3 regions of the Caulobacter sp. AVps18 genome follow, and region 3 is predicted to be linked to each of the others. Evidence: predicted binding sites of a transcription regulator. Region 3 holds the regulator's gene; each other region holds the start of a gene.
The links. Region 3 encodes LexA, which represses DNA repair genes until DNA is damaged. Its sites were predicted from a motif close to ATGTTCNCNANNTGTTCT; they were not measured.
Positions count from the first base shown of each region.

Region 1: recA (recombinase RecA) is a predicted target of LexA. The motif match lies at 1,171-1,188, and genes of this name have one in related genera.
Region 2: ACW179_RS12590 (ATP-dependent helicase) is a predicted target of LexA. The motif match lies at 6,119-6,136, and genes of this name have one in related genera.

Region 1 is NZ_CM178737.1:4,280,259-4,289,723, reverse strand. Features, by position in the region: partial or broken gene ACW179_RS19530 (beta-1,6-N-acetylglucosaminyltransferase) at 1-612, opposite strand, end outside; gene recA (recombinase RecA) at 1,290-2,357, shown strand; gene alaS (alanine--tRNA ligase) at 2,623-5,268, shown strand; gene ACW179_RS19515 (VOC family protein) at 5,333-5,710, opposite strand; gene ACW179_RS19510 (AEC family transporter) at 5,773-6,717, opposite strand; one part of gene ACW179_RS19505 (IS5 family transposase) at 6,915-7,340, opposite strand; one part of gene ACW179_RS19505 (IS5 family transposase) at 7,343-7,678, opposite strand; gene ACW179_RS19500 (esterase-like activity of phytase family protein) at 7,748-9,238, opposite strand; gene ACW179_RS19495 (DUF2939 domain-containing protein) at 9,318-9,465, opposite strand, start outside.
Region 2 is NZ_CM178737.1:2,768,989-2,778,453, reverse strand. Features, by position in the region: gene ACW179_RS12625 (sensor histidine kinase) at 210-1,274, shown strand; gene ACW179_RS12620 (glutathione S-transferase family protein) at 1,341-1,976, opposite strand; gene ACW179_RS12615 (glutathione S-transferase family protein) at 2,138-2,722, shown strand; gene ACW179_RS12610 (DUF6807 family protein) at 2,719-3,678, shown strand; gene ACW179_RS12605 (DUF4169 family protein) at 3,681-3,857, shown strand; gene ACW179_RS12600 (tryptophan halogenase family protein) at 3,972-5,486, opposite strand; gene ACW179_RS12595 (ribbon-helix-helix domain-containing protein) at 5,750-5,968, shown strand; gene ACW179_RS12590 (ATP-dependent helicase) at 6,137-8,524, shown strand; gene ACW179_RS12585 (hypothetical protein) at 8,654-9,115, shown strand; gene ACW179_RS12580 (O-antigen ligase family protein) at 9,201-9,465, shown strand, end outside.
Region 3 is NZ_CM178737.1:3,287,987-3,297,451, forward strand. Features, by position in the region: gene lptF (LPS export ABC transporter permease LptF) at 1-1,008, opposite strand, end outside; gene ACW179_RS14995 (leucyl aminopeptidase) at 1,220-2,701, shown strand; gene ACW179_RS15000 (DNA polymerase III subunit chi) at 2,710-3,171, shown strand; gene ACW179_RS15005 (peptidase inhibitor I78) at 3,168-3,506, shown strand; gene lexA (transcriptional repressor LexA) at 3,591-4,295, opposite strand; gene lepB (signal peptidase I) at 4,685-5,512, opposite strand; gene ACW179_RS15020 (lysophospholipid acyltransferase family protein) at 5,575-6,144, opposite strand; gene trpC (indole-3-glycerol phosphate synthase TrpC) at 6,254-7,042, opposite strand; gene trpD (anthranilate phosphoribosyltransferase) at 7,039-8,067, opposite strand; gene ACW179_RS15035 (anthranilate synthase component II) at 8,077-8,673, opposite strand; gene ACW179_RS15040 (hypothetical protein) at 8,883-9,089, shown strand; gene trpE (anthranilate synthase component I) at 9,095-9,465, opposite strand, start outside.

The sequences.
Region 1 (9,465 bases), 990 kb from region 3:
TTCATCGGCGATGAAGGTGTTGCGATAAAACGCCTTGTAGCGGTCCACCGACGGATCGTGGCTGACGAACTGGCAGAAGGCGCGGCTGACGATCATCCACTGATTGCCGATATAGGGCGTGGCGCCGGCCAGGAACTTGCGGGTCAGGAAGGTCTCGACGATGCGGTTTCGCAGCTCGACCACGTACTTGCGAACGCGGTGCATGGTGTCGGGTCGCACCACCAGCTGGTCCATCACCTTGATGAACTCCTGGCCGCGATGGCGCGCCAGGAAGGCCTTGATCCGCTTCTGGGTCATCAGCGGGAAGTCCTGTCCCGACAGGTTGATGAAGAACTCCCAGTCCGCGCCCATTTCCAGCAGCCTTTCCATCCCGCGCAGCTCGGCGTCGACCAGGCTGTAGCCGCCCCACAGGGCCTTCTTGCTCTCCAGCACGGCAGCGTTGGGATAGGCCGACAGAAAGTCGCGGATCTGTGCCTCCAGAGCCGGACCCGAGTTCTTGTCGACATGGACCAGATAGTGGCTGGCCGGGTCGTGGATGGCCTTGAACAGGCGCTTGAACTGCTCGGGATAGCGATGAACGAGGATGAGGTAGGCGATCATGCTATCACTCCTGAAGGGCGCTCTGGGGTAGGGACGAGCGCGCCCGCCGCGACGGAGGTCACGACGGGATGGTGAGACGGGCAGGGGGAGGGGCCGCGCGTTGCGTTAGACCGCGCAGGCCAGAAAGACGGACAGGAAATCGGAACCGGTTGTCCGAAAATCTTATAAAACAAAGAGTTGGGTAGAAATCAGAGCGTGGTGCTGCGGCTCTGCGCCGGAATTTGGGTGGTCAAGACCGCGCCTTGGGTGTGTCGGCGCGAACCCTGGGTGAGACCCGTCCCTGGAATTGGGTGAGCCGTGGCGTGATAGCGCGCGGGTGCGCCGCCGGGTTGCAGAACAGTTTGACCAGGGGCGTAAGCGCCAGCGCGCTCAACGCGAAGGCGGCCGACAGCTCAAAGAGCCATTGCATGGGAACGGATGTCTCGAAGGCGGGCCAAGCCGGAACGGGTCACCGCGCGCCGCGCGGCTCGTTCTCGACGGCCAGTGCCCACACTTAAGCCTTGCCCGGCCCATTTGTCAGGGGTTGACATGCTGCAGTGCGAAATAAAGTGAACGAAACGGAACGGGAAAAGAACATCTTGCGAACGTGGAACAAAGCGTGTACGTCTTAATCATTCCACAGGCGGATGAGCGCGGCGGGCGCGAACCTCCGATCTCTCGGTTGGAATCATGAAATAAGGGCGGATCAGATGAGCAATCAGGCGGCGTTGAAACTCGTGGGCAAGGAAGACGGCGACAAGCAGCGCGCACTTGAAGCAGCGCTTTCGCAAATCGATCGGGCGTTCGGCAAGGGCTCGGTGATGAAGCTCGGCGACAAGGGCAAGGTCGAGATGGAGTCGGTCTCCACCGGCTCGCTCGGCCTCGACATCGCGCTCGGCATCGGCGGCCTGCCCAAGGGACGGGTGATCGAGATCTATGGTCCGGAAAGCTCCGGCAAGACCACCCTGGCCCTGCACGTGGTGGCCGAGGTCCAGAAGGCCGGCGGCACCGCCGCCTTCGTCGACGCTGAACACGCGCTGGATCCCGGCTACGCCTTCAAGCTGGGCGTCAATCTCGACAACCTGCTGGTCTCGCAGCCGGACAACGGCGAGCAGGCCCTGGAGATCACCGACACCCTGGTGCGCTCGGGTGCCGTCGATGTGGTGGTGATTGACTCCGTCGCGGCCCTGACGCCCAAGGCGGAAATCGAGGGCGAGATGGGCGACAGCCTGCCCGGCCTTCAGGCCCGCCTGATGAGCCAGGCCCTGCGCAAGCTGACCGGTTCGATCAACAAGACCAATACCATCGTCATCTTCATCAACCAGATCCGTCACAAGATCGGCGTGATGTATGGCAGCCCCGAAACCACGACGGGCGGCAATGCGCTGAAGTTCTATGCCTCGGTGCGCCTGGACATCCGCCGCACCGGCTCGGTCAAGGTGCGCGACGAAATCATCGGCAACAACGTCCGCGTCAAGGTGGTCAAGAACAAGGTCGCCCCGCCGTTCCGCGAGGTTGAGTTCGACATCATGTACGGCGAGGGTATCTCCAAGCTGGGCGAGATCATCGATCTGGGCGTCAAGGCCGGGATCATCGACAAGGCCGGCTCCTGGTTCTCCTACAACAGCCAGCGCATCGGCCAGGGCCGCGACAACGCCCGGGAGTTCCTCAAGGCCAACAAGGATCTCTGCAACGAGATCGAGGCTGCGGTCCGCAAGTCTTCCCAGAAGATCGAGGAAGAGCTGCTGGTTGGTGGCCCGGAGGGCGACGACGAATAGGGTCTGGGGCGCCGGTTTCGTCCGGATGCCCTGACAGGTTTCGCGGCCTTCGCCCGCCTACGGCGTTCCCCCGCCAGTTTGACGCCTGTGGCGATCCCCGCCGCGAGGGCCGCGATCCCCCGGACGCCTGGACCCCATGCCAGGCGTCCGATTTCGTTTGCGGGGAAGTCGTGGCGCGGACTTGGTTTCCACTCGACCGAAAACCGCGCTATGCAGCGCCAACCTCCGGTTCGCCGGACCTGCCTCGAAGATGCTTGAGACGCCCATGCCCAGCCTGAACGAGATCCGCGGAACCTTCCTCGACTATTTCGGCAAGGCCGACCACGCGATTACGCCGTCGGCCCCTCTGGTGCCGCAGAACGATCCGACCCTGCTGTTCGTCAATGCCGGCATGGTGCCGTTCAAGAACGCGTTCACGGGCGCCGAGACGCCGGCCTATCCGCGCGCGGTCAGCTCGCAAAAGTGCGTCCGCGCCGGCGGCAAGCACAACGACCTGGACAATGTGGGCTACACCGCCCGCCACCACACCTTCTTCGAGATGCTGGGCAACTTCTCGTTCGGCGACTATTTCAAGGAACAGGCGATCACCCACGCCTGGACCCTGCTGACCCGCGACTTCGCCCTGCCCAAGGACAAGCTGCTGGTCACGGTCTATCACACCGATACCGAAGCGGCTGAGCTGTGGAAGAAGATCGCCGGCCTGACCGACGACCGGATCATCCGCATCGCCACCAATGACAATTTCTGGTCGATGGGTGACACCGGCCCCTGCGGCCCGTGCTCGGAAATCTTCTACGATCACGGCGACCATATTCCCGGCGGCCCTCCGGGCAGCCCCGATGAGGACGGTGACCGGTTCATCGAGATCTGGAATCTGGTCTTCATGCAGTTCGAGCAGCTGGCCGGCGGCGAGCGCCTGTCGCTGCCCAAGCCTTCGATCGACACCGGCATGGGTCTGGAACGGGTCGCGGCCGTGCTGCAGGGCGTGCACGACAACTACGATATCGACATCTTCAAGGCCCTGATCTCCGCCAGCGTCGACCTGACCGGCGTGAAAGCCGAAGGTGCTCAGGCCCCGTCGCACCGGGTGATCGCCGACCACCTGCGCTCGTCCTCGTTCCTGCTGGCCGATGGCGTGACGCCCTCGAACGAGGGGCGCGGCTATGTGCTGCGCCGGATCATGCGCCGGGCCATGCGCCACGCCTATCTGCTGGGCGCGCAAGAGCCGCTGATGCACCGCCTGGCCCCGACCCTGGTCGCCGAGATGGGCCAGGCCTATCCCGAACTGCGCCGCGCCGAGGCCTCCATCGTCGAGACCCTGCGTCAGGAAGAAGAGCGCTTCCGCGTCACCCTGGGTCGCGGCATGGGCCTGCTGGACGAGGCCACTGAGGGTCTGTCGGCCGGCGGCGTGCTGGACGGCGAGGTGGCCTTCAAGCTCTACGACACCTACGGCTTCCCGCTGGACCTGACCCAGGACGCCGTCCGCGCCCGGGGCATCACGGTCGACACCGACGGTTTCGACGTCGCCATGGACCGCCAGCGCACGATGGCTCGCGCCAATTGGGCCGGCTCGGGCCAGACCGGCGCGGCCGCCGCCTGGTTCGGGATCAAGGAACGCACCGGGGCTACCGAATTCCTGGGCTATGAGCATACCCAGACCACGGGCGTCGTGAAGGCCATGCTGCTAGACGGCGCCGAGGTCGAAACCGCAGCAGCGGGCCAGACCGTTGAGGTCCTGCTGGACCGCACCAGCTTCTATGCCGAAAGCGGCGGCCAGGCCGGCGACACCGGGATGATCGAGGTCGGCGGCGTCGAAAGCCGTGTGCTCGACACCCAGAAGCAGGCCGGTGAGCTCTATGTTCACCGTGTCGAACTGGCCGGCGCCCTGAAGGTCGGCGACAGCGTGGTCGCTTCAGTTGATGCCGCGCGTCGCACCACCACCCGCTCCAACCACTCGGCTGCGCACCTCGTGCACGCCGCCCTGCACCATGTGCTGGGCCCGCACGTCGCCCAGAAGGGTCAGATGGTCGATGGCGAGCGCATGCGCTTCGACTTCAGCCACGGCGGTCCGCTGAGCGCCGACGAGATCGAGCGTATCGAGGCCGAGGTCAATGCGGTGATCCGCCAGAACGTCGCCACCGAGACCCAGGAGATGGCCCCGCAGGAGGCCATTGAGGCCGGGGCCGTGGCGCTGTTTGGCGAAAAGTACGGTGACAGCGTCCGGGTCCTGACCCTGGGTAAGTCGCTGACCGAAGCCGGCAAGGCCTATTCAGTCGAGCTGTGCGGCGGCACCCATGTGGCCCGCACCGGCGACATCGCCCTGTTCAAGATCGTCTCCGAGCAGGGCGTGGCGGCCGGCGTGCGCCGTATCGAGGGTCTGACCGGCGAGGCGGCCCGCCGCTTCCTGCTGGATCAGGCCGGTGTCGCCAAGGCTCTGGCTGACCAGTTCAAGACCCCGGTCAGCGAGGTCGGCACCCGCGTCGAAGCCCTGATCGCCGAGCGCAAGTCGCTGGAAAAGCAGCTGGCCGAAGCCAAGAAGCAACTGGCCCTGGGCGGCGGCGGCGCGGCTTCCGGGCCTGAAGACATCAATGGCGTGGCGATCATCGCCAGGGTTCTGGACGGCGTCGGCGGCAAGGAACTGCGCGGCGTAGCCGAGGAGTTCAAGAAGCAGCTGGCCGGCGGCGGCATCGTGGCTCTGGTGGGGACCAGCGACGGCAAGGCCGCTGTCACCGTGGCCGTGACCGCCGACCTCGTGGGCCGGTTCAGCGCCGCAGAACTCGCCAAGGCCGCCGTGCTGGCCATGGGCGGTCAGGGCGCGGGCGGCAAGGCCGACTTCGCCCAGGGCGGTGCCCCCGACGCAACCAAGGCCCAGGATGGCCTGGACGCCATCAAGGCGCTTATCGCGGGGTAGGACCTGTCTCTCCGAACGAAAATGAAAACCCGCCGTCTCGCTGGAGGCGGCGGGTTTTTTGCGGTCAGCTGCTGAGGAAGGCTGACAGCTTGTTGCCGTCCGGATCGCGGACATAGGCCCCGTAATAGCCGTCGCCATAGGCGGGGCGTGGCCCGGGCGGACCTTCACAGGTTCCGCCATGGGCCAGGGCGGCTGCGTGAAAGGCGTCGATCTGGGCGGGGCTTTCAGCCTGCAGCCCGACCATGATGCCGTTACCGGAACGCGCCGGCTGACCGTCGTGGGGTTTGCAGATGAAGACCTTGGCGTCGCCGCCTTCCGGGCCATAGCCAATCCAGTCGCCCTGCCGCCAAAGGCGTTGCTGGCCCAATACAGCGGAGATGGCGTCATAGAAAATCTGGGCGCGGTCCAAGTCGTTGGCACCGATCGTAACGTAGCGGATCATGGTGGGTTCCTCCTGCGCACACCCTAGCGGCACGTTGCCGGATGTCGAGAACGAAGCGGGAACTAGCTGACACCCGCTGTCAGCAGGATGGCGACCACTGACAGCGTTATGCAGGCCGCCGCCGTCGTCAGGGCCACTGTCCGGGCACCGCCGCGCGCGAAGACGCCCAGCGCGCGGGTCTGGATGAAGACATTGACCGCTGTCGGCGTCGCGGCCAGGAGGGTTGCGCCCAGGCGGAAGGCCAGGGGCGCATCGGTCAGGCCCACGGCCAGCCAGGTCAGGACGGGCAGGGCCACAAGCTTGCCCACCGCCGCTGCCAGCACCGGCCCAAGGCGCGGCGCGAGGCTGTCAGTGTCGGTACGCAGCGCCAGGGCCGCGCCCAGGGCGACCAGGGCCACGGGGCTCCCCGAGCCCGCCGCCGTAGCCACCGCCCGGTCCAGCAGGCCGGGCAGGGCCAGCCCTGTCAGGGCCATGAACACGCCGATCAACGAGGCTGCAACAATGGGATTGGCCAGGGCGCGCAGGGCCGAGCCGAGGATTGATCGTCCACTGGCCCAGCCCAGAAGCGCGATGCCGGTGGCCGCCACGATCACGAAGTCCACCGCCACCACCCCGGCCGACAGCCGGGCAGCCTCGGGACCCAGAACGGCGGCCACGATGGGCAGGCCCAGAAAGGCGCTGTTGCCCAGGCCGGCGGACAGGGCCGCGCCTGCGCGCTCTTCCCGCGTCCAGCCCAAGACCAGGCCCAGCAACAACAGGACGGCCATCAGGGTCAGGGCGGCACCGGCGAAGGCCGCCAACCCCCAGGCCAGGGAAGGTCCGGGTGCGCCGATCCGCGACAGGGAGTGGATCAGAAGCGCCGGAAAGCCGATCCAGAACACATAGGCCGAAAGGCCCGCCGCCATGGGGCCGTCCAGCAGGCGCAGCCGCACCAGTCCGATCCCTGCCCCGACCAGCAGGAAGAAGGGCAGAACCCGCGACAGGACGCCGAGCACGAGATCGATCACGGGGCAGGCGCTCGACGATGAGGGACGTCGAGGCCTAGCACCGCTGGTCCGTGCGCGGCAACCCGGCTAGGGCCTGTCCGTTTCAAATGGACTCATTTGAAACGGGTAAAACAGGCTCTAATTCAAACATTTAGAGCGTGACAGGCGCCGAAACCGGTAGCCACTTTCGGCTGTCACGCTCTAGGAGCTGTGGACACTTATCGCATCCAGAGTATTGCGGCAGCGAGGTGCAGGACGGCGAGGTAGTTTCTCGCCGTCTTCTCGAAGCGGGTGGCGACACGGCGGAACTGCTTGAGGCGACTGAAGCAGCACTCGACGAGGTGGCGCTGGGCGTAGAGGTGCGGGTCGAGCGTATATTTCTGAGCGCGTGAAGGATTGTTGGGGATGACGGCGACGGCGCCCTTGGCGGTGATCGCCTGACGCAGATGATCTGCATCGTAGGCGGTGTCGGCCATGACGACCTTGGCCGGCAAGCCTTCGATCAACGGACCCGCTTGAGGTGCGTCTCCCCGTTGCCCGGCCGTGAGAATGAACCGGACTGGTTGGCCCAGGCCTCGCACGGCCATGTGGACCTTGGTGCTCAGTCCGCCGCGCGAGCGTCCAAGGGCTTGATCTTCAGACCCCCCTTTTTGGCCCCGCTAGCGTGCTGGTGGGCGCGGACGATGGTGGAGTCTATGATCAGGTATTCGAAGTCTGGATCGCCCGACATCGCCTCGAAGATCCGCCGCCAGACGCCCTTCTGGCTCCAGCGACTGAACCGCCGGAAGGCGCTATTCCAATCGCCGAACACCTCGGGCAGATCGCGCCAGGGCGAGCCCGTCCTCACGATCCACAACACGCCCTCGACGAACATCCGGTTGTCGCGGCCGGTCGAGCCCTTCTGGTCAGGACGCCCGATGATCAGGCCAGACATCCGGTCCCAATCAGCGTCACTCAGCACCAAACGATCCATCACACCCAAGACCGCCTCCCAAAAGACAGTCTTGAATCACGCTTCGCACCCTTCGGGAATCCCTAGAGTCCACAGCTCCTAGCGCTTGGGGGCCGGCAGGGTCAGACGATAGACCAGGATCAGGTTGTCATTGTCACCGGCCGGCGCGCCGTCGGCGGCCTTGACGCCGGCGTCGAAGGTGATGCCGCCGACGATGCCCGTGGCGGTCTGGAAATCATTGTCGCTGCCGATGAACAGGAAGGCGTCGTTGGGGGCCTTGGGGTCGAGGGCCGGAACCAGGGCCAGGGCCTCAAACTTCTCGGGCAGGGTGAAGGCGTTGGTCGCTGCGTTGTCGAGATTGAGCCCGAACTTTGCCAGCTGAACGGGATTGATCAGATTGACCAGCTCGGTCTGGCGAACGGGCACGATCGCCGGGTCCAGCACGCCATTGGGGGCGAGGGGCTGGGTCGTGGTCTCATACTTCGTTCCGGCGATGTTGGTCGCGCCGGTCGTGTCGATCAGCAGAACGCTGCGATAGACGGCCGGGCGGGTTGCGCCGCCGCCCCGGCCGTTGCCGTCGCGGGCCAGCACCAGGAACTGGTGGTCGCTCAGGGCCAGGATCTCGGACTGGGCGGCGGTCTTGTCCGGCGCGGCTCCGTCGCCCTTGTTGCGGAACACGGGCAGTTGCACCACGTACTCGGCCACGGGGGCGGCGGGCGTGGCGGTCTTGCTGATGTCGTACAGGAACAGGCGGGTGTTGGCGCGGCTCTGGTCGGCGTCCTTGCCGGAGGCCGAGTCCTGCACCGTGGCGCTCTGCAGCAGGGCCGCCAGACGCTTGCCGTCGGGCGTGATGCTGACGCCCTCCAGGCCCTGATTGTTGCGGCGGCCGGCGTCGGGGGGCGAAGCGCCGGTCAGGGCAGGCTTGCCGTCCTTGACGGGTGCCACGGCGGCGACGGGGGCGATCACGCCGCGCAGGGCGCCGGCCTTGTCGAAGCGATAGATCGCCGCCGCATATTCGTCCGAGACATAGAAGCCACCGTCGGCGGCCAGGGCCAGGCCTTCGCTGTCCATGCTGATGCGACCCTTGGCGGCGGGTTCGGACGGATCCAGGCCGGTAAAGGTCTGGCCCTTGTCGTCCTTCAGCAGCAGGCCGCCGGTCGGGGTGAGCTTCAGTTGGTCAGGCGCGACGGCGTCCGATCCGGCATAGGGGGCGAAAACGAAGCTGAACCGGTGCAGGCGGTTGGCATAGTCTGACGTACCCACGATCGTGCCCACGCCGTTGGGGCCGCGATCGGGCAGGGTGGTCAGGGCGCCGGCATAGGTCCCGTCCGGCAGGCGGCGCCAGTCGCTGATCGCCATGGCCGAGAACGAACCCAGGGTGTCGCCGTTGAAGTCACGCAGCGCGGCAGACAGTTGGCCTGCCCCGACAAGCCCGTGATTGATGGTCGTCGCGCCTTCGAAGGAGACGCTGACCGGGCCCGATGCCGTGCTGACATTGGGACGCGAGAAGGCCGCCGGCTGGGCCTGGGCGGCGCTCGACAGGGCCAGGACGGAAACAGCGGCGAGCGCCAGGCGGGCGAGACGGGACATGGACAGCGACTCCGGAGGGATCGCTTTTCGCTAGCAGCCGCGTTTGACGGTACGGTGACAGCCCGCGCCAGCGGTCAGGTCAGCGCTCTTCCACGGGCAGGCGGATATGGACCAGTTTCCAGGTGAACAGCTCGCGACGCTGGAAGGTGAACACCGTGGCCCGCTTCACCGGACCAGGGCGCCTGATCGAGACCCGCGCGCGGTTGGGGTCCCAATAGACGATGGTT
Region 2 (9,465 bases), 520 kb from region 3:
GCGTCGTGCGAAGCATTGCTGTGCTGCTGCTTTGCTTTGCGCGTTCTGGGGCAGAACGCCGTCCCCGATCAGTCGAGACCCACTAATATCGAGCGATCCGAAAGCCTTTCACGACTCTTGTGCCGATTAGGCATAGGACTAACCCATCGGTATCCATCCGCTGCCGTCCGCGAACGTCCCTGCGCCCAGGATTGGACCACCGTCCTGCCATGCCGCGTTCGATCCCCGGGATTGAAGACGCCCAGACCCTCGCTCAGGCCATCGTGGATACAATCCACGAGCCGCTGCTGGTGCTCGACGCCAGCTTCAGCGTACTGGCCGCCAGCCGCTCCTTCTATGAGACGTTCAAGGTCGACCCGGAACATACCATGGGTTGCCTGCTCTACGCTCTGGGCGATGGCCAGTGGGACATACCGGCCCTGCGCGTTCTGCTGGAGACCATCATCCCCGAGCGGACCGCCATGGACGGGTTCGAGGTTGATCACGACTTTCCCGGCGTCGGCCAGCGGACCATGCTGCTGAACGCTCGCAAGGTGATCTACGCAACCAGCGCCAACGCCACGATCCTGCTGGCCTTCACCGACATCACCGCCCGCCGGGCCATCGAACGCGCCCAGGAAGACCTGCTCGAACGCACCCAGGAGCTGCTGCGCCAGAAGCAGGTTCTCTTGCAGGAGATGCAACACCGGGTCGCCAACAGCCTGCAGATCATCGCCAGCATCCTGCTGCTCAAGGCTCGCGCCGTGACATCCGAGGAAACCCGGCTCCATCTGCGCGACGCCCATCAGCGGGTGATTTCGGTGGCCGAAGTCCAGTCACACCTGCATGCATCCGGCGGCGTCGACCAGATCGAGGTCGGCCCCTATCTGACCAAGCTGTGTGCCAGTCTGGCCGCCTCGATGATCGCCGAGGACCAGCCTATCGATCTGGCGGTTAGGGCAGACCACGGGCTGATCGGATCGGACAAGGCTGTCAGCATCGGCCTGATCGTCACGGAGCTGGTGATCAACGCGATCAAATATGCCTTCCCCGCGCGCAAGGCCGACGCTCGCATCTCCGTCACCTATGACAGCGATGGTGAGGCCTGGACGCTGGCCGTCGTCGACAACGGCATGGGCATCGCAAAGGCGCCGACGCCAGACCCCTCCAGGCACGGCGGGCTAGGCACGGTGATCGTCGAAGCCCTGGTCAAGCAACTGAACGGCGCCATGACCGTCCGCGACGCCAATGGAATGAGCATCACGATCAGGCACGCCGCTACCCCACCCCACTGACTGCGAACCTCAAACAAGCGTTGGACCCCGACCTGCGCAAGCCGGCCTGAGCGGCGGCCCTGCAACCTAGCCATCAATCCAGTCCGTCAGGCCCTCACGGGCGTGAACCTCACGCAGGGCCGGACGCTGGCGCATGCGATCCAGATAGAGTTTCAGGTGAGGCCAGTCAGTCGCCGGGCGGGGCATGTTGCGCGTCCAGCGGCACAGGATCGTCGCCAGCAGATCCACGGTCGTGAAGCTGTCGCCGACAATGACGTTGCGGTCAGCCAGATGGGCGTCAAGGCGCGCCAGTCCGGCCTCGATACTGGCCCGCGCCAAGGCCTGTGCATCGTCAACTCCCGCCCCGCCGGCCGGTTCCTGCGGATAGAACCAGGCCCGGAAGGCCGGTTGCATCCCGTTGGCCAGCCAGAAGCTCCAGCTGAAGTAGGCGGCGCGATCCGGCGAGCCGACAGGCGGCGCGAAACCCGCCTGCGGATGCCGTTCGGCCAACAGCGTGGCGATCGCTGCCATCTCGGTGACCGGGATGCCATCGACGATCAGGGTGGGCACGACGCCATCAGGATTGATCGCCAGATAGGCGTCCGACTTCTGCTCGCCGGTTTCGAAGTCCAGCATCTTCAGTTCGAAAGGAACGCCCAGTTCCAGCAACAGCCAGTGGATCGCAGTGCCTGCGGTGCTGGGCGAACCATAGAGCGTGTACATGCGGGGCCTCCGGCGTTCTGGATGGCGGCGATAGACCGCCGCTCGGCGAGTCAGGTCAAGTCGCCAGAGGCAACAAAAGTACCAGCGCCTGCGACAGGGCGGAGGCGCTTGCGAAGCCGATTTGTTCCGGTTACGTTCGCGGCCAGATTGAGGAGACGACGATGCTCACCCTGCTCCATGCGCCCCGCTCCCGCTCGACGCGGTTCCTCTGGCTGCTGGAGGAGCTCGGCGCGACCTACGAGGTAAAGGTCGTCGACATCTATCGCAGCGCCTCGGGAACAGGCGCACGCGATCCGGCCAATCCGCACCCGCACGGCCAGGTTCCCGCCCTTCTGGACGACGGCGTGCTGATCACCGAATCCTCGGCCATCGCCCTCTATCTCACTGACAGGTTCCCCGAGGCGGGGCTCGGCCCGACCGTCGGCGATCCCCTGCGCGGCCCCTACCTGACCTGGCTGGCCTACTATGCCGGAGTGCTGGAACCGGCCGTGACCAATCTGTGGAAGCAGCGCCAGGACGACGAGGACAAGGCGATCTACCAGGCGCTGGACCACCGCCTGAAGACCACGCTCGAGGCCTCGCCCTGGCTGCTGGGCGAGCAGTTCTCGGCCGCCGATATCCTGTTCATAAGCCTGCTGCAGTTCGCCCGTCAGATGCTGCCGCCGCACGCGGTCTATGATGACTGGCTGGCCCGCGCTATGGCCCGCCCGGCCCTGGCGCGCGCTATGGAAAAGGACGCCGGATGATGCTGCGCCGCCTCTCCCTTGCGCTTTTCGCGGTCCTGTCGCTGACCCCGCCGCTGGTTGCACACGCCGATCCCGCCATCGGTGCCCGGGTCGATGCGGTGCTGACCGACGACGCCGTGACCCTCACCGAGGGCGGCAAGACCGTTCTGGTCTATCGCACCAAGCCGCTGGATCCCGCCAACGAACCGGGCCGGCTGAACTATGTCCATCCGCTCCATGCGCCGGATGGCACGGTTTTGACCGAGGATCGCCCCGCCGACCACCTGCACCAGCGCGGCGCGTTCTGGAGCTGGCATCAGGTGCTGGTGAACGGCAAGAGCGTCGCCGACGGCTGGTTCATGAAGGGCTTGACCTTCCATGTCCGCGAAAAGCGCTTCAAGGGCGACGCCCAGGGCGGCGGGACCCTGACCGTCAATGCCGACTGGATCGTCAACTCCGGACCCGAGGTCGACTATGTGGCCCGCGAGACGACGCGGGTGCGGGTCTACCCGCTGAAAGACGGGGTGCGCCGCATCACCTTCGACACCCTGATCACGGCCCGAGCCGACACCCTGGCCCTGGGCGGCAGCGACGACGCCAAGGGCTATGGCGGCTTTTCCATCCGTCTCGTTCAGCCTGACAGGCTGTCCTTCGCCTCGGGCGGCAAGGCGGTGGTGGCCACCGATACAGCCCTGGAAGCCGGCAATGCCATGGGCTTTGCCTGGTCTGCCACGCCCGGTGCCCCGGCCTGGACAGTGGGCCTCAGCTGCCGGGCCAACGGACAGCCCATCAAGCGCTGGATCCTGCGCAAGTCCCTGTCGATGCAGAACTGCGTCTTTCCCGGCCGTGCGCCGTTCGTGCTAAAGAAGGACGAGACCCTGCGCCTGCAGGAAACCCTCATCATCAGTCCTGCGACGCCGGCCAAGCCTTCGGTGCCCAAGCCTGTCGGCCCCAAGCCTTCCCCCAAGAAGCCCTGACCATGGCCGAAATCCTCAATCTGAACCGCGCCCGCAAGGCCAAGGCCAAGGCGGCCGAAAAGGAAAGGGCCGCCGAAAACCGCGCCAAGCACGGTCGCAGCAAGATCGAGAAGACCCTCGACCAGCTTCGCGCCGACAAGCTCAGGCGCGACCTGGACGGCGCCAAGCGCGAAGAGTAGGGCGCGCCATCATTTGACGGAATCTCACATTCCACCCCGCTCTTCCCCGCGAAAGCGAGGAAGAGCGGCCATAGGAAGGGTTCCGACAAACGCCATCACGCTTATGGCGGCAGGTCAGGCCTCTTCCAGGTCAAGCATTCTGTTGTCCGCCAGGAACGCCTCGTGCTCGGGCAATGGATCGACCAGGCTGGAAATCCTGGCCTGAATCGCCTTGAAGCCCGCCTCGATCTGAGCCGACGCCTGACGGTCCACCAGGGGGTTGTAGTGGCGGGGCTCGACGCCCTGCCCCATCATCACCGCCAGCCAGGACGAGGGTGAAAACAGCTCATCTGGCCTGGTCAGAAGTATCCCGCGATCCCGGAAAATCTCGACCCGCTCGGCCAGGCTGTCCGGGATCGGCATGGTCGCCACATAGTCCCAGAACGGCGTGTCGCGCCTCTGGGTCAGGTGATAGTGCAGGATGATGAAGTCGCGGATCCGTTCGGCTTCCTCACGCACCCGGCTGTTATAGGTCGCGATATTGACCGGACTGAAGTCGCGGTCGGGGAAATGCTGCAACAGCTTCACCAACCCCGAATGGACCATGTGGATGCTGGTCGATTCCAGGGGCTCGATGAAGCCGCTGGCCAGGCCCAGCGCCACGACATTGCCCTTCCAGGCCGCCCGCCGACGGCCAGTGACGAAACGCAGCAGCCGGGGCTCGGCCAGGGCCTTGCCGTCCAGATTGGCCATCAGGGTTGCGGTGGCAGCGTCTTCGTCGGTGAAGCGGCTGGAAAAGACGTAGCCGTTGCCGGTGCGGTGCTGCAGCGGGATGCGCCATTGCCACCCCGCCTCACGCGCTGTGGAGGTGGTGTAGGGCGTCATTGGCCCGACCTTCTCGCACGGAACCGCCACGGCCCGATCAACCGGCAACCAATGATCCCAGGTCTCGTATCCGGCCTGCATCGTCTCTTCGATCAACAGGCCGCGAAAACCAGAGCAATCGATAAAGAGATCGGCCGCCAGCGAACGCCCGTCCTTGAGGGTCAGGCTTTCAACCAGACCGCCGGCGGGCGCGCGGACCACGTCCACCACCTGCCCCTCAATCCGGCGAACGCCCATCTGCTCGCAAAACCGCCGCAGGTGGCGACCGTAAAGCACGGCGTCGAAATGATAGGCCGAAAACAGGCGTGACAAGGGCGATGCCGGATCGACCACCGCGGTTCCGACGCGCCCGCGTCGGGCGGCCTGGGCGCACAGGGAATAGGCCTCCAGATCGTCGGTGAGGCCCTGCTTGCGAAGCTTCAGGTACAGCTGGTGAAAATCGCCCAACTCGGCATCGAGGCCATATACGCCGAAGGGGTGCATGTAGCGCCGCCCCTTGTCGCCCCAATCGACGAACTCGATACCCAGTTTCAGGCTGGCCTTGGTGTTGCGCATGAAGGCCGCTTCCTTCAGGCCGATCATCGCGTTGAACTGGCGAATGGCCGGGATCGTCGCCTCGCCCACCCCGACGATGCCGATCTCGGCGGACTCGACGAGCTGGATGTCGCACGTCCGTCCCAACGCGGTGCGCAGGGCTGCGGCGGCCATCCAGCCCGCCGTGCCGCCGCCCAGGATGAGGATCGACCTGATCGCCTTGTCGTTCACAGCCGCGCCACTCCCAGGCTCCCCTGCCGCAGTTGAGCGACGGCCGGTCGAGTCGGGCTGATCATGATATGGAGGCGACTTGACTGCCAGCGCCGAAGGGACTGCCGCTCACGGCCCATTGACGCCGCAAATGCCTGTGCATGCAGCTCTTGGTCACCGCCAGACCGAAGCGGGCCTTGCATGGCCGTGCCCATCAGGCATCTTCCAGCCCAACCCGCCAGCCCATGGCGTCCTGTCAGCACGATCAAAGGCCGTCATCACCCGTGGGAAGTCTGAAAAAGCGCTCGGTGAACCTGGCTGGCCACGCGACCTCGCTGGCGCTTGAACCCGAATTCTGGAGCGTTCTGGAGATGGCCGCGACCCGCGACGCGCTCAGCCTGGCGGCCTTGATCCAGAAGATAGACACCGAGCGCGGCGAGCGGCCCCTGGCCTCAGCCTGCCGGGTTTTCGCGCTCCGGCAAGCCTCAAAAGCCCTAACCTAGTCGAGCTTGGCCGCTTTCCCAGCCCTCGCCCTCGGCTCCGAGGCTATTGGCACTTCGGCCCTGTGAACCGCTTATAATGTCGGGCCCGAACACCCGGCCGTCACCCCCCAGGCTCGGCAATCGACGGCGGGGGCTTAAGCCGGCGGATGTCTGTGCTACATATGTTCCATGTCTTCAGTCTTCGACTCGCCGCCCTTTGATGGTGATCTCCCCTCGCCCCGCATCTCCGACCTGGCCCGCCCGCGCGCACCGGCGACGGCTGCGCCCGATTATCTGGACGGGCTGAACCCCGAGCAGCGCTCGGCTGTCGAAACTACTGAAGGCCCTGTGCTGGTCCTGGCCGGTGCCGGCACCGGCAAGACCCGGGTTCTGACCACCCGCCTGGCTCACATCCTGGCCACCGGGCGGGCGCGGCCCTGGGAACTGCTGGCCGTCACCTTCACCAACAAGGCCGCCCGCGAAATGCGCGAGCGGATCACCCACATCATTGGGGCCGAAGCCGAGGGCCTGCGCTGGTTGGGCACCTTCCACTCGGTCGCCGCCCAGATCCTGCGTCGCCATTCCGAACTGGTCGGCCTGAAGTCCAGCTTCACCATCATCGACACCGACGATCAGGAGCGGCTGCTCAAGCAACTGATCGAGGCGGCCAATATCGACGCCAAGCGCTGGACCCCCAAGATCCTGGCCGGGATGATCGACCACTGGAAAAACAAGGGCTGGACGCCGGACCGGGTTCCGGCGGCTGACGGGGCCGAGTTCGCGGCCGGCAAGGGCGTGACCCTGTATCGCCAGTATCAGGACCGCCTGCGGATCCTCAATGCCTGCGACTTCGGCGACCTGCTGCTGCACAACATCACCATCTTCACCAGCCACCCCGACGTCCTGACCGACTTCCAGACCCGCTTCAAATACGTGATGGTCGACGAGTATCAGGACACCAACATCGCCCAGTATCTGTGGCTGCGTCTGTTGGCCCAGGGTCGCCAGAACGTCTGCTGCGTGGGCGATGACGACCAGTCGATCTATGGCTGGCGCGGGGCCGAGGTCGACAACATCCTGCGGTTCGAGCGCGACTTTCCGGGTGCCAAGGTGGTGCGGCTGGAGCGCAACTATCGCTCGACCGAGCACATCCTGGCTGCGGCTTCCGGCCTGATCACGGCCAACAAGGACCGGCTGGGCAAGACCCTGTGGACCGAGGCCATGGGCGGCGAAAAGGTCAAGGTCAGCGGCGTCTGGGACGGCGAGGCCGAGAGCCGGATGATCGCCGACGAAATCGAAAAGGCCAAACGCGCCGGCCGCAAATACACGCAGATGGCCATTCTGGTGCGGGCCAGCTTCCAGATGCGCGCCTTCGAAGAGCGCTTCGTGATGCTGCAGATCCCTTACAAGGTGGTCGGCGGACCGCGCTTCTTCGAGCGGGCCGAGATCCGCGACGCCCATGCCTATCTGCGCCTGATCCAGTCGCCCGATGACGACCTGGCCTTCGAGCGGATCGTCAACACACCCAAGCGCGGCATCGGCGACACCTCGGTGCAGAAGCTGCTGCACATCGCTCGCGCGGAAAACCTGTCGGCGGTGGAGTCGGCCCGTGTCCTGGTCAGCAGCGACGAGCTGCCGGCCCGCACCCGTACGGCGCTGAGCAACTTCCTGCGCGATCTCGACCGCTGGCGCGCCCTGGCCGCCACCACCCCGCACCAGCGGGTGCTGGAAGCCGTGCTGGAAGAGAGCGGCTATACAGACACCCTGCGCCTGGACAAGGGACCGACCAGCCAGACGCGCCTGGAAAACCTCAAGGAGCTCGTCCAGTCGATGAGCGCCTTCGACACCCTGGAAAGCTATCTGGAGCACGTGTCGCTGGTCATGGACCTCGACAAGGGCTCCAGCGACGACTCGGTCTGGATCATGACCCTGCACGGGGCCAAGGGCCTGGAATTCCCGCTGGTCTTCCTGCCCGGCTGGGAGGAAGGCGTCTTCCCCAGCCAGCGCAGCATGGACGACAAGGGCACCAAGGGCCTCGAGGAAGAGCGCCGCCTGGCCTATGTGGGTATCACCCGGGCCCGCGAAGAGGCGCGGATCAGCTTCGTGGCCAACCGGCAGGTCTATGGCCGCTGGACCAGCCAGCTGCCCAGCCGCTTTGTCGACGAGCTGCCCCTGGCCCATGTCGAGGCCGCTTCGGAGACCGGCTATTATGGCGGCGGCCCGGGCATGCAGCAGACGGCGGCCTCGCGCTGGGATGATACGGGCAAGAGTTCCTTCGGCGGCTCCGGCTATGACAGCCCCGGCTGGAAGCGCGCCCAGGATCGCGTTGCCGCCGGCTCGTGGAGCCAGCCCCGCACCGGCGGCTCGGGCGCACGCTCGGCCCCGATCGAGGGCGAGGGCCGACTGGTGGCGGTGTCAGCGCCTTCGAAGGCCAGCGCCTATCAGCGCGGCGACCGGGTGTTCCACGTCAAGTTCGGCTACGGCAAGGTGACTGCTGTCGAGGGCAACAAGCTTTCCGTCGCCTTCGACAAGGCCGGCGACAAGAAGGTGATCGACAGCTTCGTCGAGAAGGGCTGAGAACTTTCGTAAACGGCGGTCAAGGCCAACAGGCGCCGTCTGGTCGGGCCAGATCAACAAGCCGGGCGGGCCTCCCGACAGTCTCGCCGCTGGATCGAACAAAGCAATGGCCCGCGCGCTATCAGGTTCATGGACCTGTCGCTCTCGCCCCTGAAGCGCTTCGCGCTTACCCGGCCGGTGCTTTACGGCGTCCCGGCAGCGACGGCTCTGGGCGTGATCTGCGGACTGGTGTTCCGCGTCGGTGGCCAGATCAACGAGGCCCCGCCGCCCATGGCCGCAGCGCCCCCGTCTGCCGAAAGCACCGCAAACCCGGTCGCCTGGCCGCCCGGCCGCGTGCCTGACTACGTGATTGGAACCGACTTCCTGGCGGGTGCCCCGCCGCAGAGCGCCGCATACCGATCCGACGCCGAGGAATTCCCGCTGCTGGAGATCCCGGCCTATAGCACGCCCCAGCCGGAACCCGAACCGGTTGAGGTGGCGGCCCATACGCCCGCAGTCGCGCCGCAGTGGGCCTCGACACACGGCGATATCCTCGACGTCAGACTGCCCGAGGATGTGCCGCCGCCGGCAGAGCCCCCGCAACAGGACTAGCACCAAGCCCGGCCCTCCCCTTGCAACCTCAAGGGCGAGTGAAGCGCGTCTGTGTCGTTTCGCGCCAGCCCACCGGGAAGCTTCGATGAGCCAGGACCGCGCCGAACCCGAGACCGAACGCGGCCCGGCCCGCGCCTTCGAGGCGCTCGCCTGCGGTTTCATCGTCTTCATGCTGTCCAACGCCCTGATCGGCCCGCTGCTCGACCCCACCCAGGCGGGCGGCGAAGACATGCCGGTGCTGCGGCTGATGTGGCTGCCGATCTATGGCCTGATCCTGGGCCTGGCGATCTGGCGCGCGCCACGTCTGGCGCGGTTCTGGCTGCCGGTCAGCCTCTGCGTCCTGTTGATCG
Region 3 (9,465 bases):
CAGCCAGGCCGAGTCTTCACACGCCGCCTGGACGCCAAAGCCGATGATCCGCACCACCGCTGCGGCTGCGCCCACGGCGGCGATGCGCTTGCCATAGCCCATTCGGCTGAACGAGCCGCCGATCACGGCCGCCAGGGCCATGGCCATCAGGGCGATATTGTAGAGGGGGCTGGCGAACCGCGAATGTCCTTCGGCCAGCAGGCCGGTGCGGTTGCGCTGTTCCCACTCCTGGGTCAGGTCGGGGAAGAACAGCTCGTGCGGATAGCGGTCGGCGATCTTGTAGTGCAGCAGCTCGTCGCTCTGGAACAGCGACGACAGGTCGAAGGCATACTCGTCGAACGAGGTGTATTGCAGCACGCCGTCGCTGGAAAACTGCTGGTTGGACCCCTTCATCATGATCAGCACCGGCGCGCCGTTGCGGGTGGCGATCACCGCCTGCCGTGATGAGTAGGTCGAGGCACCGCCACCGGGCTTGTCCTGATGGATGAACAGGTTGTGGATAAGATTATCGCGGTCGATGGACTGCGCATAGACGGTCAGGCCCGGCCCTGGCTCGGTGAACTGTCCGGGTTTGACGAGGGTGGAGGCGACGTCGGTCTTGACCGCAAACGCCGTCTCGCGAATTTGACGGGCGCTCCAGGGCTGAACCCACAGGCCGAGGGCCAGGGAAAACAGGGTGGCGAAGACGGCCAGGCGCATGGCCGGCGAGATCACCCGCCAGCGGCTCATGCCGCCCGCGAAACAGACCACGATCTCCTGTTCGGTATGCAGCCGGTTCAGCGCCACCAAAGCCGCCACAAAGAGGGCGATGGGCAGGATGATGTTCAGTAGCTGGGGCAGGGCCAGGGCGATGATCTTGAGGAAAACCAGCGCGCTCTGGCGCTGCTCGATCAGGATGTCGAATTCCGACAGGCTGCGGGCCAGCAAGGCAAGCGCCGCCAGGGCCGCCGTCGCCAGAAGCGTCGGACCCAGCAATTGTCGGAAAAGGTAGCGTTCTATCAGGCGCATCGAAAAGGGGGTTCGGGCGAGCGGATTCGGAAAACGCGAACCCCCACTGAGGAGGGCTGTTCTACACGGGGGCTCCGCATGGGCACAACCGAAGACCGCGCGCCGCGTCGCCGGAAGTCTTTTCTCGCGACAAGGGTTGGACTATGCCGCCAAGTAAGGGCGCATGGCCGCGTGAGCGGCGGTTGCGCCAAGATCGATCAAGGAGCCTGCGATGCGTATCGAATTCGTCCCCGCTGACATCCAGGCGGGCGCCACGGCTGCCCTCGCGGTTCTGGCCCATGAAGCCGCCGCCCTGTCGCCTGAGGCGCGGGTGGTTGACCAGGCTACCGGCGGGGCCCTGAGCCGCGCCATCGCCAGCGGCCGCTTCATCGGGTCCAAGGGCCAGATCCTTGACCTGGTCGCTCCGCACGGACTGGAGGCCGCTCGCGTGGTGCTGGTGGGCGTTGATGGCGTCGGGGCTGTTGAGCCCGAGGCGGTCGAGACCGCCGCAGCCCACGCCTTTCAGGCCGTGAAGGCCTCCGGCGTCACTGAACTGGTTCTGAAGCTGGGTGCCGACGCCGAAACCGCCGCCCGGGCCGCCTTCGGCGCCAAGCTGGCCGCCTATCGTTTCGACAAGTATCGCACCACTGAAAAGGCCGAGAAGAAGCCGTCGGTCACGGTCGTCAAGGTCGCCGCCGCCGATCCGGTCAAGGCCGCCAAGGTGTTCGAGGGGCTCAACGCCCTGGCCGACGCCATAATCTTCAGCCGCGATCTGGTGTCCGAGCCCGCCAACATCCTGCATCCCGAAGAGTTCGCCGCCCGCGCCAAAAGCCTGGAAAGCCTGGGCCTGGAGGTCGAGATCCTCGGCGAGGCCCAGATGGCGGCCCTGGGCATGGGCAGCCTGCTGGGCGTGGGCCAGGGCAGCGTGCGCGAAAGCCAGCTGGTCATCATGAAGTGGAACGGCGCGGCCGACAAAACCGCCCCGCCCATCGCCTTCGTCGGCAAGGGCGTCACCTTCGACACCGGCGGCATCAGCATCAAGCCGGCCGACGGCATGGAAGACATGAAGTGGGACATGGGCGGCGCGGCCGCTGTGACCGGCCTCATGCACGCCCTGGCCGGCCGCAAGGCCAAAGTCAATGCCATCGGCGTGCTGGGCCTGGTCGAGAACATGCCCGACGGCAACGCCCAGCGCCCCGGTGACGTCGTGACCTCCATGTCGGGCCAGACCATCGAGGTCATCAATACCGACGCCGAGGGCCGCCTCGTCCTGGCCGACGCGCTCTGGTACACGCAAGAGCGTTTCAAGCCGCAGTTCATGATCGACCTGGCCACCCTGACCGGCGCGATCATCATTTCGCTGGGTCATGACTACGCCGGTTTGTTCAGCAATAACGACGGCTTGTCAGAAAAACTTCTCGCGGCTGGCAATGCAGAGCGCGAGAAGCTGTGGCGCATGCCCCTACCGGCGGCTTACGAAAAGCAGATCGAAAGCCCCATCGCCGACATGAAGAACATCGGCGGGCGCCCGGCCGGTTCGATCACGGCGGGACTGTTCCTGCAGAAGTTCGTCAACGGCGTGCCCTGGGCGCACCTCGACATCGCCTCCGTCGCCTGGCGCAAGCCTTCGACAGACCCGACCGTTCCCGACGGTGCGGTGGGCTTCGGCGTACGGCTGCTGAACCGACTGGTCGCCGACGCCTATGAGAGCTGATCGCGCCCATGGCTGAAAGCCCTTGCGAGGTCTGGTTCTACCATCTGGAGCGGAGCAGCGCCGATCAGGTGCTGCCCGAACTGCTGGAGAAGACCCTTGGCCGGGGCTGGAAGGCCCTGGTGCGGGGCGTCGATGCCCGCCGGCTGGAGGCGCTGGACGCGCATCTTTGGACCTTTCGCGACGACGCGTTCCTGCCGCACGGTCTGGCCGGCGAACCGATGGCCGAGCGCCAGCCGGTCCTGCTGACCACGGCCCTGGACAATGCCAATGCCGGCGACGCCATTTTCCTGATCGACGGGGCAGAGCCCGGCGACCTGGCGGGCTATGCGCGCTGCATCCTGCTGTTTGATGGCCGTGACGAGGCCGCCCTGGGAACCGCACGGGGGCGCTGGACGATCTTCAAGAAGGCCGGTCATCCGGTGTCGTACTGGCGCCAGGGTTCTGAACGCGGTTGGGAGAAGCAGGCATGAAGCGATCGATCCTGGCGGGCCTTGGCGTCGCCGTGCTGCTGGGCGCTGCCTCGTGCTCCAGCACGCCGCCTCCGGCTCCCTTGCCGCCGCCCGAGACGCCCGTTGCCCCGCCGCCGGTCGCCATTGCGCCGCCCCAGCCCAAGGACCAGTGCGGGATGAATGAGGCCAATGCCTATGTCGGCAAGATCCGCACCGACCTGCCGGCCCCCGTTGATCCCACCCGCTGGCGTGTGGCCTGCACCACCTGCCCGGTGACCATGGATTTCCGGCCCGACCGCCTGAACATCCTGTTCGATGCCGACACGGGCATCGTCAAAGAGGTCAAGTGCGGGTAGGGCGCTTCCAATCGTCCTGACCCGGAACGCAAAACGCCCCCGACCTTGGCCGGGGGCGTTCTGTTGTCAGACTGTCAGCCAGGATTAGTGATAGCGGCGGATCAGACCCACCAGCTTGCCCTGAACCTCAACCTGGTCCGGACCGAAGATGCGGGTCTCGTACTTGGGATTGGCGGCTTCGAGGGCGATGGAGCCGCCCCTCTTGCGCAAGCGCTTGAGGGTGGCCTCCTCGCCGACCAGGGCAACGACGATCTCGCCGGAATTGGCGGTGTCGCCCTTCCTGATGATCACATAGTCGCCGTCAAGGATGCCGGCCTCGATCATCGAGTCGCCCTGAACCTCGAGAACATAGTGCTCGCCGCCGCCCAGCATGGATTCGGGTACCGGCAGGCGATCGCGCTCGTGCTGGATGGCGTCGATGGGCGTACCGGCGGCGATCTTGCCCAGGATCGGCAGGTCGCGGCTGTCATTGGCCGGTGCAGCCGAGGGCGCAGCGGCCGGCGGCGCGCCGCCACCTTCGAAGACCTGCGGCTTGAACGTGCCTCGCCCCTTGGGCGGCGCCGCGGTCGTGGCCTGTTGCGGCAGCTTCACCACCTCCAGCGCCCGGGCCCGGTGGGCCAGGCGTCGGATGAAGCCGCGTTCTTCCAGCGCTGTGATCAGGCGGTGAATGCCCGACTTGGACGCCAGGTCCAGGGCTTCCTTCATCTCGTCGAAGGAGGGCGAAACGCCGCTCTCCTTGATGCGTTCGTGAATGAACATCAGCAGTTCGTGCTGCTTGCGCGTGAGCATGTCGGCCTCGACCAAGACGCGGAACAAACCGCAAACCGTTGGAATGTTCTCTAGGCGTTCTTCCTTAATGTCAAGTTGACGCAACAGACCGCCGCGACGCGGTCCCGGAACGCCCCTGCCTGCGCGTATAGGCGGGGCGCGCCACGGGACACTTGCAGAAGCAGTGCGGCGAATTTAGCTGTTAAATCAGAAGATAGTGCCCGGAACATCATCCGGCTGTCGGGTGCGCAAATCACCTTTGCACAAACATCCTGTCAGGCGTGGTCCTGGCGTTTCTAGCGAGGATCAACGGGGCTGCAGAGCCATGCAATCACGCAGCCGCCCGGGCTCGCACCCAGGCGTCACGACCCGGAAGCGGCGAATCGGCGCGCTTTCCGACTCGATTCGCTTCAGGCCCGGGGAGCCCCGGTGCCCGCCGAAAGGCTCTTGAAGGTGCGGCTCCAGCGCGGGCCCTGGCCGCTTTGCCAGGAAAACAGCACACGCTCGGCCCGGCCCACCAGGTTCTCGGCCGGGACGAAGCCCATCCCGGTCTCGGGCGGCAGATATTGATCCAGGGCGGTATCCCAGGCGCAGCGGGCGTCGCCGGGCCGGATCGAACCCGGATCGAAGCGGCTGTCGACCGAGTTGTCGCGATTGTCGCCCATCATGAAATAGCAGCCTGCCGGCACCTGATAGACGCCGGTATTGGCCGCCGCCGTGCGCGGGCCTTGCGAGTGGGTCAGATAGGTTCGGCCATTGGGCAGGGTCTCGGCGGCCTCCTCGACCACAACGGGGTAGCCGTGATCCGACTTGACCCGCACCGCCATCGGCGTCTGCCCGACGGGCGCGCCATTGATCGTCAGAACACCGCCGCGAACCTGGATGCGGTCGCCCGGCAGACCGACCAGCCGCTTGATGATGTCGGTTCGGCCATCGCCCGGTCGCTTGAAGACAACGATGTCGCCGCGTGCAGGCTCTCGCCCTGCCAGGCGTCCATGGCCCAGCGGCGGGCTGAAGGGCAGGGAATGGCGGCTCCAGCCATAGGCGTATTTCGACACCAGGATCCTGTCGCCAATCTCCAGGGTCGGCTCCATCGAGCCTGACGGGATCATGAAGGGCTGGGCCAGCACCGTGCGCGGCACCAGCAGGATCGCCGCCGTGAGCGCGAAGAAACGCGCCCAATCCAGGACTTCGGCCAGCAGGGTCGGTTTGCGGGCAGTGTTTGTGTCGTCGCTCATCGGATCCCCCTGGCGTTCAAGCCTGCAGTAGAACCGGCGCAGCTTGGCCAAATCGTGGCGCTTTACGTCTTCAGGCTGGTCGCCAGTTCCGGATGTTTGGGGCTGCAACTGCTGTAGATTGCCGCCAGCAGCGCCATGTCCTTGTCATAGTCGCCTGACGGCATGATCGCTTCGCCCAGGCTCACAACCTTTCGCCGATAGTCCATCATCCCGCAGACCATCGGGACCTGCGCCTTCAAGGCGATGTTGTAGAAGCCTGTTTTCCACTGCCGCGCCTTGCCGCGCGTCCCTTCGGGCGCGATGGTCAGCATGAATTCGTCGCGTCGCGCGAACTCATCCGCCATGGCCGATACGGTGTCGCGCGATTGCGAACGGTCGATAGGCACGCCGCCCAGGTCGCGCATCACCCCGGCAAATGGCCAGCGGAATAGCGAGGCCTTGCCCATGAAACTGAGATTGAGGTCCAGGGCGTCGGTTGCGCCGATGAAATAGACAAAGTCCCAGTTGCTGGTGTGGGGCGCCGCGATGATCACACACTTGCGTGACGCAGGGGCCTGGCCCTCCACCGTCCAGCCCTGAAGCCGGAAGAAGGTGGCCAAGGCCCATTTCACCAGTCGAGCGATAGGGCTCATCGGCTTGTCCTCTCCCTGGGCGCGTCTCTGTACGCGCGCGGCGTCGGGACGTCTTGAGTCGACAGGTTGGCTGGACCGAAGGCTCAGCGCCAGCCCTTATGGAACCGGCTCAGCCGATCAGCGCGCGGGTGGCCCCGGCCACATCGGCCTGACGCATCAGGCTTTCGCCCACCAGCATGGCCTTGGCACCGGCCGCTTCCATGCGCACCACGTCGTCGAGGACGAAAACGCCGCTTTCGGTCACCAGCAGGGCGTCGGCCGGAGCCTGCGCGGCGAGGCGCTCGGTCACGGCCAGATCGACGACGAAGCTCTTCAGGTCGCGATTATTGATGCCCACCAGGGTGGAGCCCAGCTTTCCGGCCCGGTCCATCTCGGCTTCGTCATGCACTTCGACCAGGGCGTCCATGCCCAGGCGCTCGGCCTCGGCCATCAACTCGGCGGCCAGGGTGTCGTCGATCATGGCCAGGATCACCAGAATGGCGTCGGCACCCAGGGCGCGGCTCTCGGCCACCTGCCAGGGATCAACCAGAAAGTCCTTGCGGATACAGGGCAGGCTGACGGCGGCGCGGGCGTCGATCAGATAGGGATCAGCGCCCTGAAAGCTGGGACCATCGGTCAGCACCGACAGGCAGGTGGCCCCGCCGGCTTCGTAGTTCCGGGCCAGGGCCGGCGGGTCGAAGTCGGCGCGGATCAGGCCCTTGGAGGGCGAGGCCTTCTTGATCTCGGCGATCAGGGCCAGCTTGCCGGGCGTGTGAGCGGCGCTTAGCGCCGCCCTGAAGCCGCGCGGCTTGCTGGCGGATCTTGCGGCGGACTCCAGTTGCGCCACCGTGCGGCGCCGCTTGCGGTCGGCGACCTCGTCACGCTTGTAGGCGGCGATGGTCGCGAGAATGTCGGTCATGCTTCAGCCAGCTCGGTGTTGGTGGCGGCGACCAGGCCGGCCAGGGCAGCCCTGGCCTTGCCGGTGTCGATAGAGGCGGCGGCCGCCTCGATGCCTTCACCCAGGGTCTCGACGGCGTCGGCGACCAGGAAGGCGGCGGCAGCGTTCAGCAGGACAATGTCGCGATAGGCACCCCTTTCACCGTCCAGCAGCCGGGTGAGGGCGGCGGCGTTGAACTCGGGCTCGCCGCCGGTGATGTCGGCCAGCGACGCGCGCGGCAGGCCGACAGCCTCTGGCGTGATCGTGAACAGCCGCACCGCGCCGTGACGCCATTCGGCGACCTGGGTTTCGCCCGTGGTGGTCAGCTCATCCAGGCCCGAGCCGTGCACCGACCAGGCGCGCTCGGCCCCCAGCAGGCCCAGGGCCTTGGCGATGGGCTCAACAAAACGCGGGGCCGAGACCCCGACCACCTGGCGCTTGGCGCCGGCCGGATTGGTCAGCGGGCCCAGGATGTTGAAAATGGTGCGGAAACCCAGTTGCTGACGGATCGGCGAGACGTGCCGCATCGCCCCATGGTGGGCCTGGGCGAACAGGAAGCAGATGCCGGCCTCGTCCAGGGCCTTGCGCTGCTGGGCGCGGCTGGCGTCGATATTGACCCCCAGCGCGGTCAGGACGTCGGCCGTGCCGGATTTCGAGGTGATGGCCCGGTTGCCGTGCTTGGCCACCTTCAGCCCGCCACCTGCCGCCACGAAGCCGACAGCGGTGGAGATATTGAGCGTATGCAGGCCATCGCCGCCCGTGCCGCAGACATCGACGACGTCGTAGGGGTGCTCCAGCATCACGGCGGCGCGGCGCATGGCGCGCGCGCAGGCGGCGATCTCGCCCACCGTTTCGCCGCGCAGGCGCATGGCCGTGACGGCGGCGGCCACCTGGGCGGGCGTCGGCTCGCCGCGCAGGCAGGCGCTGAAGAACACCTCGGCGTCGTCTTCCGACAGGGTCTGACCGTCGGCCAGCTTGGCCAGCAGGGGCTTGAAGGCGTCGGACATGGCGCGCCCCTAGACCCAGATCGCCGCGTCGCGCTTGACGCCGGCCAGGTCGAGGAAGTTGGCCAGCATCTGGTGACCGCCCTCGGTGGCGATGGATTCGGGGTGGAACTGCACGCCGTGGACCGGGCGGGTGCGGTGCTGCACGCCCATGATCTCGCCGTCTTCGGTCCAGGCGGTGACCTCCAGCTCGGCGGGCAGGTCTTCGCGACGGACGGCCAGGCTGTGATAGCGCGTGGCGGTGAAGGGGTTGGGCAGGCCCTTGAAGAGACCCTTGTCGGCGTGGTGGATCGGGCAGGTCTTGCCGTGCATCACGGCCTTGGCGCGGATCACCTCGCCGCCATAGGCCTGGCCGATGGCCTGATGACCCAGGCAAACACCCAGGATCGGCATGTCGTCGGGCGCGCCGCGCAGCAGGGGCAGGCAGATACCCGCCTGGTCCGGGGCCTTGGGGCCGGGCGACAGCAGGATCGCCGCCGGACGCAGGCCCAGCGCTTCCTGAACCGTCAGGTCGTCATTGCGGTGCACGACCGTCTCGGCCCCTAGCTCGTTCAGATAGTGAACGAGGTTGTAGGTGAAGCTGTCGTAGTTATCGATGACCAGGATCATGACGCCGCCTTTCGCGGGTTCAGCTTCTAGAGCGCGTGAGGCAAAAGTGTAAGCGGTTTTGCCGCCTGATCGCGCACGGTTTCAGAGCCCAACCGCCGGTCGCGCCATGCCTTGGACTGGGCGCAAGGCTCTGGCATAGGTCTCGGGATGAACAGGGTGCGACATCTATGACCTCGCCAGGAACGGCCGATGAGCGGATGCTGCGGTTGATGGCCCTGACCGATTCCGCCCTTGATCCGATCGCCTTGGCCTATGCGCGCGCCCTGCTGCGACCGCGCGACCGGCGCCAGAAGATGGGACCCGTCCTGGCGGCGGCGGCCTTTGCTGCGCTGTGCGCTGTCAGCTTCGCCACGGTGATGGTGCTGGCCCCGCCGGCGGTCACCCAGCATCTGCCGAACGACCGCCTAGGGTATTAGCAGGCCTAGGCGAAGCGCCAGGCTTCCTCGGCCGCGCGCTTGAGGGCGCGGGACTTGTGCAGGGTCTCGTCATATTCGGCGTCGGCGTCGCTGTCGGCCACCACCCCGCCGCCGGCCTGCACGTACATCATGCCGTCCTTCAGCAGGGCCGTGCGCAGCACGATGCAGGTATCGACCGAGCCGTCGGCACCGATGTAGCCGACCGCCCCGGCATAGCCGAGGCCGCGCTTTTCGATCTCGAGTTCGTCGATGATCTCCATGGCCCGCACCTTGGGCGCGCCCGAAAGCGTGCCGGCGGGCAGGGCGGCCATCAGCACGTCGACGGGATCCACGCCTTCGGGCGCGACGCCCTCGACGTTGGAGACGATGTGCATGA